One region of the Paenibacillus sp. J22P15 genome, then DNA from elsewhere that is predicted to be linked to it. Evidence: predicted binding sites of a transcription regulator. Region 1 holds the regulator's gene; each other region holds the start of a gene.
What was found. The regulator Rex, encoded in region 1, represses fermentation and respiration genes when NADH is low (regulators of the CRP and FNR family bind a similar motif). The targets are predictions, from matches to a motif close to TTGTGAAATATTTCACAA.
Positions count from the first base shown of each region.

Region 1 (4,684 bases):
ATTTAACGTTTGATCATACTCTCGCTGCTGGCCGCCATCCCTTTTGCCGCCAATGACTTCAATTTCATCAATAAAAATAACAGCACTGCTTTTTTTCGCCTTATTCGCTTTCGTCCGAGCCTCTTTGAATAGGTCTCGTATACGCCCTGCCCCAACACCGACATACATTTCAACAAACTCACTGCCAGATGCAGTTAAATAAACCGAATCTGTATATTGAGCTGCTGCCTTTGCGAGCAGTGTCTTCCCGGTTCCCGGCGGACCTGATAACAAAATACCTTTCAACGGCCGAATGCCAAGCTTAGCGATTTTTTCTTGATGTACAAGAAAATCTAGTGCTTCTATAAGCTCCTGTTTCGCTCTCTCTTGACCTCCGATTTCTTCAAAGGTTAGTGGTGCCAACTTCTCTTCAGAGCGTCGCTTCTGGCTAGATAACGCTGTTAGCTTCCCTCTTCCTTTGGTTGCAAAGACCACGGTAAAGGCAAGCAAGCCAAGCAATACAATGGGTACAATATTTACTCCAATAAAAATTAAAAAAGCTAAAACAACGGGTAAAAAACCTATCGCAATTTCTTTCCCATATTTCAACATATTACCATGCCTCCATTTGAACTGGCTTGCGTGGCAGTACGACATATTTCACCGCTTCAGTATTTTTAATTGTGATATATACATTCGTTTCATCCATTTCTGTCGTCACTGTGACATCCTTCATGGATTTAGTTGCTTCCTTCAATGCTTCTGGAATGTCGGAATAAGCTTTCGTCTCCATCGCTTCAGCAACTTCGAACAACGAAGCATACCATATATCTTCGAGCTCTTTGCTCGATTTATCTTTAATATTAAGCTCAAGCTGACGGTCACCAAAAACGTCCTTGCCGTTAGCAGCAATACTTTCATATATATCACGTAGATTCGCATTCGGCGCTAACTCTAATGAGATAGACACCTTGTCACGATTCATCATTGGTTTTTCTGAACTTACAACGCCTTGGATGTTATTAGTTACTTTCTCTAAAGGTGCAGCTACAGCAACTTGATTGTAGATTGCCCATCCACCGAATAAAATGGAAGCTGTAATTGCAGCAGTAATAACAATGGGTATCACACGTGGTTTCATCATTATGAAAATCCCTCCCGCAATTTTTTATGATAGATCCGTATATCAACTCCGCTATACGAAAGTATATCATGTATTGCTGCGAGAATCGTCCTGCAATATAAGGAAACGGGGCCTCACGGCCCCGTTTTTGCTGGTAATGTATAAGAATCAATAAAAGCTCCGTTATCAAAACGATAGAAATCATATTTAAAGCGCTGCGCTTCCTCGCCATCACTATAATAAATTTCCCAGACTGGACTATCATCTAGCAAGCCCGGCTGAATTCGCTTCACGACTGCCTTTGGTTTCTTACTATTGAACGTATTTTTCAATGTTTTTTCGGATATTCCATATGTGGCTTTTGTTACAGTTGGCGATTTGCCCTCCGTCATCCATACAAATATCTCTTCATCTTGTTGATTAACACCTTCAACGATCCAGCTGCTTTTTTGCCAAGTATGATGGGTAACATTTGTTACCTCTACAAGGTCAGCCGCTTCTGCAGCTTGTTCTTTCACGGCTTTAATTGCAGACCACTGCTCTTTCTGAACATCTCGGAAATAAATAAAGGAAACTGTGATAAGCAGCAAGACGCAAACAATGATTAAGAACAACCATCGCTTAAATGTCATAAATGGAGGACGTTTCCTTGCTGTTGCTCGCATTAGGCTTGCAGCAAGCGATCAAAGCTCGCTTGTGCCTCGTAACGAATTTTCTCCTCATCCAGCCATGTACATTCACCATTCTTGAGCACTTGGCGGCCATCAATCCATACATCCCGTACATCTCGCCCTGATCCCGAGTAGACCAAATGCGATATGATATCCGTCTGCGGATAGAAATGCGGTTGTTCAATGTTAATCGCGATGAAGTCCGCCTTCATTCCTACTTTGAGACTTCCTAGGTTATCTTGCTGCCAGATGGATTTGGCTCCATTGACTGTACCTAGCTTCAAAGCTTCCCAAGCTGGAATTGCAGTAGGATCTCCCGATATGCCTTTGTGAAGCAACGCCGAGAATCTAATTTCCTCGAATAAATCAAGGTTATTATTACTTGCGACGCTGTCTGTTCCAAGAGATACGGTTACACCTGCGCGAATCAAATCAGGGACACGAGCAATGCCGCTCGCAAGCTTTAAATTGCTGACAGGATTATGCGATACCGCTACCCCTTTCGCAGCAAGCAGCTCGATTTCAGCGTCATTCAGATGCACCGCATGCGCAACGAGAGATGGACGCGAGAAGAAGCCAAGACGATCCAAATGCTCAACTGGACGCAAACCGTAGTCACGTACGTTTTGTTCCACTTCAGCAATCGTCTCCGACATATGCGTGTGCAATGGCAAGTCATAATCATGGGCAGCTTGTACAAACCGCTCAATGTATGCCGGCGGACAAGTATATGGCGCGTGTGGAGAAATCATCGTTGTAATACGTCCGTCAGCTTCACCATTCCAGTCGCGTGCAAAGGTGATTGCCTCTGCAAGCTTAGCTTCTTGCACATCTGGAGGACAAAGTCCGATAACTCCTCTTGTCAAAACACCGCGGATGCCGCTTTGTTCGACCATCTGAGCTACCTGATCCATACGATCATACATATCGACAAAAGCCGTCGTACCGGATTTCAGCATTTCCACGATGGCTAGAGCGCTGCCCGCACGCGTATCCTGATCAACATATTTACCTTCCATCGGCCACATTTTCTCTTCCAGCCATACTTGTAAATTTTGATCATCCGAATAACCGCGAAGCAAGGTCATTGCTGCATGACCATGCGTATTAATAAGCCCAGGCATATAGGCGAGCTTGCTGCCGTCGATTTTTGTAACCTCATCGGAAAGCTGCTGAGGGATTTCTGTACCTATGTACGTAATCCGATCATCTGTAACGACCATATGTCCTCTAAATGATGGATTCTCATCATCCATCGTAATAAACAAACCATTTTCAATCCAAAGCTGACTCATCCTGCGTCTCTCCTTCTCTAACTAAATAATAGGCTAAGCTAAGCAATTCCCTAGTGAAATCAGCATTATGTATCCGTATCTCATCCGGTACTCGCAAAATAGCAGGCGCGAAATTCAGAATGCCTTCTACGCCTGCCTCCACAAATTGATTTGCTACATTTTGAGCTTCGAAAGCCGGTACAGTAATAATACCAATGCGAATTTTTTGTTCGGCAACAATGGAAGGAAGTTCGCTCATGGGCATCACGATCAAATTATTGATACTCGTCCCGATCTTACTCGGATGTTCGTCAAACACAGCAGTAATTTGCATGTTATCCTTCGAATACTTATTGTAATTGCATAAGGCATGCCCCAAATTACCCGCTCCAACCAAAGCCACCTTTATCGTCTGATCGACCTTCAAAATTTGACGGATCTTCTCAATCAAATAGACCACATCATATCCTACACCTTTTCGGCCGAAATCACCGAAATAAGCAAGATCTTTACGAATCTGAGCAGGATTCAAATCAAGCTTAGTGCCTAAATCCTGCGAAGAAATGGTTTGAATCTCACGATTAAGCATTTCATTCAATACTTGCAAATAAACAGGAAGTCTTCTGACGACTGCTTCTGATATTTTCGTTTGCTTCATCGTTTTTTCTCCTCTTCGCTTAACACAGCTTGATTTTCCTGATTTCCCTGCAGCTCAGTTGTTTTATCATCAGACAACCACTCCCTCATACGAACGACCATTTGATCCGTATGCATCGTTTCGATTTTAGGGCCTGGCAGCGAATATAAGAAATGCTTCCCGTAGTAAGTGTCGATTACCCTAGTATCATATATGATTACGATCCCTTTGTCTTGCGACGTTCTTACAAGTCGTCCGAAGCCCTGTTTAAAACGAATAACCGCTTGAGGGATGGACAACTTCATAAACGGATTTTGCTTCTGACGCTGCAGCATTTCTGCCTTTGCCTCAACGAGTGGATGATTAGGAGGCTGGAATGGTAAGCGTACGATTGCAAGACATATTAAAGCTTCTCCCGGAATGTCTACACCTTCCCAGAAGCTGCTCGTTCCTAGCAACACAGACTCCGGCGTTTGCCGAAAGCGTCTAGTCAGCTTCGTTCGGTTGCCGCTGTCTATCCCCTGACCAAGCACTTGAATACCTGAAGCACTCAAGAGCGCTTTGAGCGGCTCATACACCTGTCTTAGCATACGATAGGAGGTGAATAGGACAAGCATTCTGCCCTTTGTTTCCTTCGCTGCGTCAGCTAATGACTTAACTAGCATATCGAGATAGGTATCATCTACGGCTGCTCCTTTTAGAACAGGGAAATTACGCGGTATGACAACTAATGCTTGTTCCCTATAGTTAAACGGGGATGGCAATTGAACTGTTTTGAGTCTTCCCTGCTGTTCATAGCCAAGCAGACCGAGCTGTTCCTCTGCGTATTGAAATGATTTTTGCACCGATAACGTCGCAGAAGTAAGCACAATACTTTCTTTCACATCGAAAAAATACTTTTGCAGTTGGGCGCTTACATCAACTGGAACACCATAAAGCTGAACAGATCTATAGCGATAAACGCTGCTTGCTTCAATCCAGAACACAGAATCCTTCAGTT
Region 1 covers NZ_JBWDNT010000001.1:940,964-945,647, forward strand. The annotation lists gene AC0YN6_RS04390 (AAA family ATPase) at 1-591, opposite strand, end outside; gene AC0YN6_RS04395 (hypothetical protein) at 593-1,123, opposite strand; gene AC0YN6_RS04400 (cell wall elongation regulator TseB-like domain-containing protein) at 1,237-1,734, opposite strand; gene AC0YN6_RS04405 (amidohydrolase) at 1,767-3,068, opposite strand; gene AC0YN6_RS04410 (redox-sensing transcriptional repressor Rex) at 3,049-3,705, opposite strand; gene dinG (ATP-dependent DNA helicase DinG) at 3,702-4,684, opposite strand, start outside.

Region 2 (4,684 bases), on a different contig from region 1:
CTGCGGACACCTTTGGGTCCCTCATGAACGAGTACATCAACGGCTTCCTCCGAGCACAAGCCGGCGCCCGCTACAAGCGTATCCTGTAGATGGTAAGCAGGCGAATCCTCATCCGAAATAACCGCAGCGATTCCACCTTGCGCATAACGCGTGTTGCTGTCGAGCAGCGATTTTTTCGTAATCATGAGGACAGAGTTGTTTTCGCTAGCTCGTATAGCTGTAAAAAGACCGGCAATGCCGGCCCCGATTACAATTACATCTTTTTCAATAACAGGCAGCTCATCTAGCTGCACATCGACTAAATATCTAGGAATCATCATGGCTCCTCCAAGCGTAGAAGCAGCGCATACTACTTCACGAGTAGCATGCGCTCCAAGGATAAACGGGCTTGATCTGCAACATGAGGCGGTACATAAATTTGAGGCTGCATTGTTTCCAAACATTTCACAAGCTTCTTCAAATTATTCACCTTCATATTAGGACAAACCAAATATTTAGATGCAAAATGAAAAGTTTTACCCGGGCTGTCTAGACGAAGCTGGTATCCAGTACCGTCTTCTGTACCCACAATAAACTCTTGGCACTCTGATTCTTTGCAATGTTTAATGATAGCGGTAGTACTGCCTACAAAATCGCCAAGCTCAACAACTTCAGGACGGCATTCCGGATGCACGACGAATTGAGCATTAGGATATTTTGCTTTCATTTCTTCTACGTCTTTAACCGTCAGCATGTCATGCGTGTTGCAGTAACCTTCCCAGATAATCATTTTCTTATCTGTGTTTTGCTGTACGTAATGACCTAGGTTTTTGTCCGGTACCCAGATAATCTCGTCGCCCTCTACCGAGTTAACAACCTTAACCGCATTTGCCGACGTACAGCAAATATCAGTCTCCGCTTTAATTTCTGCAGATGAGTTAATGTAAGTAACAACTTTAGCATTCGGATGTTGTGCTTTAAGTTTGCGCAAACCATCCACGCTTACCATATCAGCCATCGGACAGCCCGCACGCTCATCTGGAATGATAACTGTTTTATTTGGTGCCAAAATCTTCGCGCTCTCACCCATAAAATGAACACCGCAAAAAACGATAACATCGGCGTCTGTTTGTGCAGCCTTCTGCGCAAGCAGGAAGGAATCTCCACGGAAATCAGCTACCTCTTGAATTTCATCACGTTGATAATAATGAGCTAGAATAATAGCGTTTCTTTCTTTCTTTAACTGTAACAACCGTTCCCGCAGCTCACGGTTTTGCTCCGCTTTGCGTTCCAGTGCCAGTGCTTCCACAGTGGATCCTCTCCTCTTATGAGGGATGGGTATTACCCATTCCGTTATACGGCAAGCACAACTTTGTGAATTGATGCACAAACTTAGAAAGTCGCTTACCTATAGTTTAAACCAAAAGGGATAAATTCATTTGATTAAGTTTTAATTTACACGCGGTAGATGCTACTGTCAATGCGTTAATGACCTTTTTATCGCTGCAATTTAAAATTAATTATTTTGATAGCCGTATCACCCTAACATTCACCAAAAATGAGCCTTTTTTTGCAAACCAACAAAAAAAGTGTCTCCCTCCATAATGGAAAGAGACACTTTCAGACTATCGCTTCGCGGGATCGTAAGGTTGTCCGAGCGCTGCTGGAGCATTTGAACGACCGACAGCACCTGCCAAAACGATTAATGTCAGTACGTACGGAAGCATATAGAAAAACTCGACTGGAATGTGCTGCGAGAATTCAAACCGCGTTGCAAAGCTTCGTAGTGCTTGTGCGAAACCGAAGAACATCGCTGCTCCAACGACTCCAAGCGGATTCCATTTACCAAATATCAGAGCCGCAAGCGCAATAAACCCTTGCCCCGATATCGTATTATGTGCAAAGCTGCTTGTCGTTGTCAGTGTAATCGTCGCACCGCCAAGACCAGCAAGCGCTCCGCTGAGCAATACACCAATGTAACGATATTTCGTTACGCTTATTCCAACCGTATCTGCAGAACTCGGATGCTCCCCTACCGCACGGAGGCGTAAGCCAAACGGGGTGTGGAATATGACGAAATAGCTGATAACCGCGATCGCAAGAACAATATACGTTGTTGGATATGCCGTGAAGATCCCTTTTCCGAGCAATGGAATATCCGATAGATAAGGAATTTTCCATTTCTGAAATACGTTTTCTAACAGCGGCGTTTGTCCCGATCCGTCATATAGGCTTTTCGTTAGGTAGAGCGACAGACCGAGCGCCAAAATATTAATAACAACGCCTACTACGGTTTGGTCTGCCCGAAACGTTATGGTTGATATAGCATGCAGCAGCGCGAATAATACGCCATATAACGCTGCAGCTACAAATCCAATCCACGGCGAAGCATTTCCAAGCCCTGCTTGTATCGCATAGTCCGTTGCAACCGCCGCGGCGAATGCCCCTGATACCATCAAGCCTTCCAGCCCTATGTTAACAACACCAGAGCGCTCAGAATACATCCCGCCAAGAGCTGTGAAAATGAGAGCGGTGGAGAACACGAGCGTTGTATTCATAAGTTGTCCAATGATATCTAGCACGTTCATATTACAACGCCTCCTTCCGCTTGCTGGCACGTTTATTTAGAAAAGGTTTGAGGATCCACTTCACCAATCCGTGCGAAGCAACGAAGAATATAACGGCGCCTATTACGATGCGCACAACTTCAGGAGGAACACCCGCGCCAAAGCTCATACCTGCTGATCCGTAGCTTAGTCCTCCGAATAGGATTGCGCCAAGGAATATACCGATCGGCGTATTTCCACCAAGCAGTGCTACGGCGATCCCATCGAATCCATATCCAGGGGAAGCAGCCATAACTGTTTGCGTACCGAAAACACCTAAAATTTCAAATACGCCGCCTAGACCAGCAAATGCTCCGCTTATAAACATCGACTTAACCATCGTTACGTTAACATTCATACCCGCATATAAAGCTGCATCTGGATTATGTCCAACTGCACGCAGCTCATAACCTTGTTTCGTGCGCCATAGCACAATATAAAACACAACAATACAAAGGAGCGCTACGATCGTTCCCCAGTGCATACGAGCGTTGTCAGTCAATTTAATAAGCCAGTCAATTTTCACCATAGCTGATTCATGAACCGGCATCGATCTTTGCTGACCTTCCTCAACAAGAAACTTTGCAACGATAAAGTTGGATAAAAATAATGCAATCCAATTTAACATGATCGCTGAAATTACTTCGTTTACTCCGCGCTTCGCTTTCAAATAACCAGCGATACCCGCCCATACTCCTCCAAAAACAGCACCAGTAACAATAGCAAGAGGAGCATGAATGTACCAAGGCAGATCAAGCAGCACGCCTATAATCGTCGCACCAGTCATTCCCATGACAAACTGTCCTTCTACACCGATATTGAAGAGACCCGTTCGGAACGCAAAGGAAACGGCTATACCCGTAAATATGAGCGGTGTAATCGCCCGAATCGCTTCTCCTACGTTATAAGGAGTGCTAAACAGCTTTTCAAGTAAAGAGGAGTACGCCAAAATCGGATTGTACCCTCCAGCAAGCATTGCAATGGCACCTACTAGAAAGCCAAATATAATCGCTACCAAAGGAACAAGGATAGACGATTTATTAAATAACTTTTTCAACATTTCCATATACGCTATCCTCTCCCCCCTGACGGAGCGGCAGACTGATTGCCAGCCATCATTAGTCCTAGCTGCTGGTCATCTCTACGCTCAGCGTCAACCTCGCCCATGAGCTTGCCTTCATACATGACAGCAATGCGATCAGACAATGCATACAGTTCATCCAGCTCAAAGGAAACGAGTAAAATAGCTTTTCCTTCGTTACGAGCTTGTACTAACCGCTTATGCACAAATTCAATCGCACCGATATCAAGGCCCCGTGTCGGCTGAACAGCAATGAGCAAGTCTGGGTCCTTATTCAGCTCCCGTGCAATAATAGCCTTCTGCTGGTTGCCTCCAGACAGCGCTCGTGCATGCGTATGAATGCCTGATGAACGAACATCAAACTCGTTTACAAGTTTATCTGCCAGCTTATCCATCGCGTTGTAATCAATAATCATGGAGCGTCCGAACTCCGGATCAAAGTAAGTATTTAAAATCATATTTTCACTAACCGAAAACTCAAGCACTAATCCGTGCTTATGTCGATCCTCAGGTATATGCCCTACTCCTGCAACTGATACTTGGCGCGGAGAATGATTAGTCATATCCTTCCCATTCAGCTTAATGTTGCCGCTATCGACCTTGCGCATGCCTGTTATCGCGTAAATGAGCTCGCTTTGGCCATTGCCATCAACTCCGGCTATCCCATAAATCTCTCCTGCCCGAATGCTGAAGCTGGTGCCATCCAGAACATTTTTTCCTTGCTCACCCTTCATCTGAAGACCATCAACAGTTAAAATGACTTCACCCGGCTCACGCTTTGACTTCTTCACTTCGAAGGACACGTCTCTTCCTACCATCAACTCTGCAAGCTGTTGTTCATTCGTGTCTTCGGTGTTAACTGTATTGATCACCTTCCCGCGTCGAATCACGGTTACAGCATCTGCAAGGGCCATAACTTCTTTCAGTTTATGTGTAATAATAATGATCGACTTTCCTTCGGCAGCTAGGTTGCGAATGATCTCAATGAGCTCTTCTATTTCCTGTACCGTCAGAACGG
Region 2 covers NZ_JBWDNT010000023.1:16,327-21,010, forward strand. The annotation lists gene nadB (L-aspartate oxidase) at 1-317, opposite strand, end outside; gene nadA (quinolinate synthase NadA) at 350-1,288, opposite strand; gene AC0YN6_RS26515 (ABC transporter permease) at 1,605-2,567, opposite strand; gene AC0YN6_RS26520 (ABC transporter permease) at 2,569-3,651, opposite strand; gene AC0YN6_RS26525 (ABC transporter ATP-binding protein) at 3,657-4,684, opposite strand, start outside.
Region 2: the regulator Rex is predicted to act here: its motif matches at 1,352-1,369, upstream of nadA (quinolinate synthase NadA).

Region 3 (4,684 bases), on a different contig from region 1:
GATTTTTCCTTTAATTTTCCATTCTGGACCTGGGTACAATAATCCTTAAACTTTTTACTCACATACTCACTTTGAATATCTGAATTCATAAATATCTCAACTACTTTAAGCTCATCTGGCAGCCTAAATACAAAGCTTTTGTCTCCGCCAATTTTAAGAAACTCAACTCGATAGTTATATTTCATCTTACATATCACACCTTATTTTCTCATGATTTTGTTATAAGAGAGGTTAATATATAGGATACGCAGTTATAATTCTTCCTTCCCTCACCTCTCCTATTTGTCTTTATCATTAAATACATAATTACAAAAAAAGGATGGACTAAAAGGACCATCTTATTCCACTAACCTGCCCGTTAGCTTAATGAGTTTTTGCACCAATTGTTCAGTCATCTAAGCCTTTATTTTCATCTTCTTTTGGATTTTTATGATCTAAATATCCTTTTATCGCTATAACTAGATTGAGAACACCTGTAATTATTATATTAATGTTTACAAGTAGTTGAGCGGGAGTAAAGGTTGCTGGTGTACCGTTACCAATAGGTCCTGTTTTCGGCTGGCTCGCATCCCAATAGACGTATAGTATCCCAATTAACGGTACTAGTATCGCTAAACAACTGGCTACGATATAACCAACATACTTATTCATTCCAATCTCCCCCTAAAAGTCGTTCATCGAAAATTGGTTTTAATACGATGTAAATATTTGAAAGTTCCAATTTTGGATAATTGTTCAACTATCCTGCCCGTTAGCTTAATGGTTGAGGAGCTGATTCATTGCAAAAATAGCCTGCTTGAACGGTATACAAGTTCAGGCAGGCTATTTTTTGTGTCACAACATATTTAAAACTCTGTTTAATATACGTTCTGATCGCATTCCAAGTCAATTAATAAAACTATGTGAGCTAGTTATTTAACTAACAATCCAGCACCCGTTGTAGGGTTTTTCGGCTTGCGGTGGAAGAGACGATCGAGACCTTTGTGCATTAGCGGAAGGACGAAACGGTCTAGTCCGATGCGGCCTGCATTGGTTCCGGCAAAGATGACAATCAATCCAAGAAGCAAAAGCCAAGGGTTAGTGCTTACAGTTCCAGCGAACATAAACATGAAGTTCATTAAAGCTCCGAAGAAAGCGGCAGTGACAGTCAATGTTCCAAGGATGAGTCCAAGTCCTACAAAGAATTCCCCCAATGGAATGGCGAAGTTGATGATCTTAACGTTCGGCAATGCAAAGTTTTCTATAAAAGCAGTGTAGGTCGGGTAAACCGCCCCGCCTGTAGCTTTATCGATTATCGGGTTGTTAACAGCTGCATTGAGGAAACCCGTTGCGTCAAAAGGCTTTGCGCCCGTAAGCTTATGCCATCCAGCGGTTAACCATGCATACCCAGCTATGAAACGGACGATAGTGACTAGTACAGCAGCGATTTTATGCTCTCTCCAAAATTTTAGCATGATACTCACTCCCACTCTTCATTGTTAGTTTTGAATACTTGGATGTTAAAAAGTTGACTTAGAGTTGTTAGCTTATCTGCAGACTCTCCGACATTTGAGATCGTGTTATATTCATCGGGATCACCGTCCTCGTTTAGTTTCTAGCTGCTGATAAGCTTGTTGTATTTGATGTCTTTATTATAAAACATAAAACGAATAGGATTTGTGAATTAAATCACAATGATGTGGCTAAGAGGTGACTACTTTGTGAATTGATTCACTTACTTTGCTTTGTCTCAACAAACGCTGACAAAAACCCGAAAACAGAGAGTTATTAGTCCTTGATCGTATATCATCGCCATCCCCTAAAATAAAACACCACTTCCGAAGAAGTAGTGTAGGATACTGTTTGATGATCTGTTACTGTCCTATGGGATAGACCGAGTCACGATAAATTAACTTGCACGGAAGCGATTCAAATGACGAGACGTGATCTTCAAGCAGCATATGGACGGCTCGTTTCCCCATATCCTTAAAGGGTTGAACCACACTGCTAAGCGGTATACGAAGATGAGGTGAGGAAGGCACCTCTCCCATTACAAAGAGAGACAAATCCTCCGGGATATTCACCCCATTCTCCAAAGCCCATCCCAGTACGGAGAGAGCCGACATGTAGTCTGCTGCAAAAACGGCTGTACATTCGGGATGTTTTTTCATCCAGCTTCCGAGTACATTAACAATATCCTTCTGGCGTTCCGGTCGGTAAACCATCCAATCCGGTTGCGCCATCAACCCGTATTCCGCCAAAGCATCCGTGTACCCTCTTACTTTAAGATAATAATTCGATAGATCTCGCTGTAGCCCGAACAAAAGGATCTGCCGATGGCCATGTTCAAGCAAATGGCTAATCGCCTCATGGGTGCCTTCTCGCGTGTCGGAGTTGACCCACTTGGCTTCCGGAAAAGTAAACTCGGATCCTAGCACAACAAAACGGTCCCCGCGCTCAAGCGCTTCCGTCAAAAAAGGATAATCGGATAGTGCCGGTGTAATGACAATCCATTCATCCAGGCGTTCAAATCTCCTGCTGTCATTCAAATCGATAAACTGAACCGAGTATCCTTCTCTCCCAGCCGCTGAACGGATTCCTTCCATCATGGCTTGCACGGAATAGTAGACGCTTCCTTTGACATTGCAGAGAAGAACTGAAATGGTACGAGGTTGGATGTTCTCTTCGACGGGAGAAGAGCTTACAAATGTCCCTTTTCCTTTCTCCGCGTACAACTTCCCTTCCAAAATCAACTCTTGGATCGCGCGGTTCACGGTAGCCCAGCTGCAGCCGAATTTCTCGGTGAGCGCCCAACGGCCAGGAAGCAGATCATTCGGGAGAAGCTGCTTTGTTCGGATTTGCCGGGCTATTTCCCGCTTGATTGAAAGATATTGTGGAACATTATCCCTCATAGGTTCCTCCCTTGAGTACAATTACGCTTCCAGACTACATCAGGTTGTACTCATTCAAATCCTCCTGCTTCGGGTTTTTCTATAGAAAAATAACAACATAGCGGCTATCACCAGTTCCCCTAAAATCATAAGCGCTTCTGAAGTCGAAAACTGCAGTCCACCGATCGGAAGAATTGCTACTTGAGAAAATAACAGCAGAAAAATCAGAACCGCATTTATCAGCATGAACTTGTTCCACATTTGTCCTTGAATCCCGCTTTTGTACAACTTGAATTGAATGAAAAATACGCTTGTCAGCCATAGCAAGCCAAATGAGAGAAAAGCAAAGGTCTGAATAGCATCCCACGACCAGGTACTGATCGCGCTTATAATCAAGAGTTGGGCGACCAGCGTGCGTAGTGACAGCCATAGGGCTAAACCAATCAGAGACGGCAATATGGTTAAGATCCAAGATAAGAGCATGGCGTGCGCTTTACGCCGTTCTTTCTCGATAATTGAATCCATATTCGACTATTCCCCCACCTGTACTTTCGCTTTTTCCAGCTTGGACAGCAGCAAAGCACGGGTTTCTTCACTGTCGACCAGCCTGGTTTTACGAACATATTCCATTAATTTATTTAATTTCTTCTTAATACGTACAGAGTCCCTTCCCCCGTTCAACCATTCTTCCGGCAGGTTACTCGTTTCTGTGATGTGTTCAAGAATCCGATGCTTCCTCCCGACCGTGTAGTCGACTAAGATCCGAATCATCCATACGGTTCCCAAAATGAAAGCAATCATTGCAATCAAGTATAAGAGAATAGCACCGACAATTGGAGTCATGATTTCACTACTCCCTGAAGCGCCAACTCATCGGCTAGGTGACAGGCGACAAAATGATCCGGTCCGACCTCTCTCCATTCCGGTTTTTCCTTCCTGCATACATCCTGAGCATACTGGCAGCGAGGATGGAAGTAACACCCTGACGGCGGATTGGACGGGTTAGCGACTTCGCCGGACAATACGATACGCGTAGATTTCTTACGCGGATCCGGAATCGGCTTAGCCGATAGCAGTGCTTCCGTATAAGGATGCTTGGGCTGTTTAAACATATCGTCTGTTTTCGCGGTTTCGACCATGCGTCCAACATACATGACGCCTACACGATCCGATATATGTTGAATGACGCCTAAATCATGGGATATAAACAAATAACTGAGGCTTAGCCGCTTCTGCAAATCTCGAAGTAGATTCAGAATCTGGGCCTGTACCGATACATCGAGCGCGCTAACGGCCTCATCACATACGATAAACCTGGGATTAGTTGCTAGTGCACGGGCAATACCAATCCGTTGCCGCTGTCCTCCGCTGAATGCGTGAGGGTATCTTTCCAGGTGCCTGCTGCTTAAGCCAACCATCTCCACAAGTTCCTTGACGCGCTCCCTAAGCTCTTCCCCTTTAGCCATACCATTACAGACTAGCGGTTCGCCGACGATATTCTCAACCGTCATTCGGGGATTCAGAGATGAATACGGATCTTGGAAGATCAACTGAATATCTCTGCGAAACCTCCTAAGCTCTTTGGAATCGAGACCATTCAAATCCTTCATTTTCCCGTCCCGATCTCGAAAAAGAGTAACACCCTCAGACGGCTCGATCGCACGCAGTACACAACGTCCAAGCGTTGTTTTACCGCATCCCGATTCACCAACAAGACCAAAGGTTTCACCTTCCCGAATGTAGAAATTCACGTCGTCAACCGCTTTTACAAAACCTACCGTCCGCTGTAGAAATCCTTTTTTGATCATAAAATA
Region 3 covers NZ_JBWDNT010000020.1:84,278-88,961, reverse strand. The annotation lists gene AC0YN6_RS25740 (hypothetical protein) at 1-185, opposite strand, end outside; gene AC0YN6_RS25735 (hypothetical protein) at 388-651, opposite strand; gene AC0YN6_RS25730 (DoxX family membrane protein) at 912-1,454, opposite strand; gene AC0YN6_RS25725 (LacI family DNA-binding transcriptional regulator) at 1,854-2,891, opposite strand; gene AC0YN6_RS25720 (hypothetical protein) at 2,946-3,395, opposite strand; gene AC0YN6_RS25715 (hypothetical protein) at 3,402-3,713, opposite strand; gene AC0YN6_RS25710 (ABC transporter ATP-binding protein) at 3,710-4,684, opposite strand, start outside.
Region 3: the regulator Rex is predicted to act here: its motif matches at 1,657-1,674, upstream of AC0YN6_RS25730 (DoxX family membrane protein).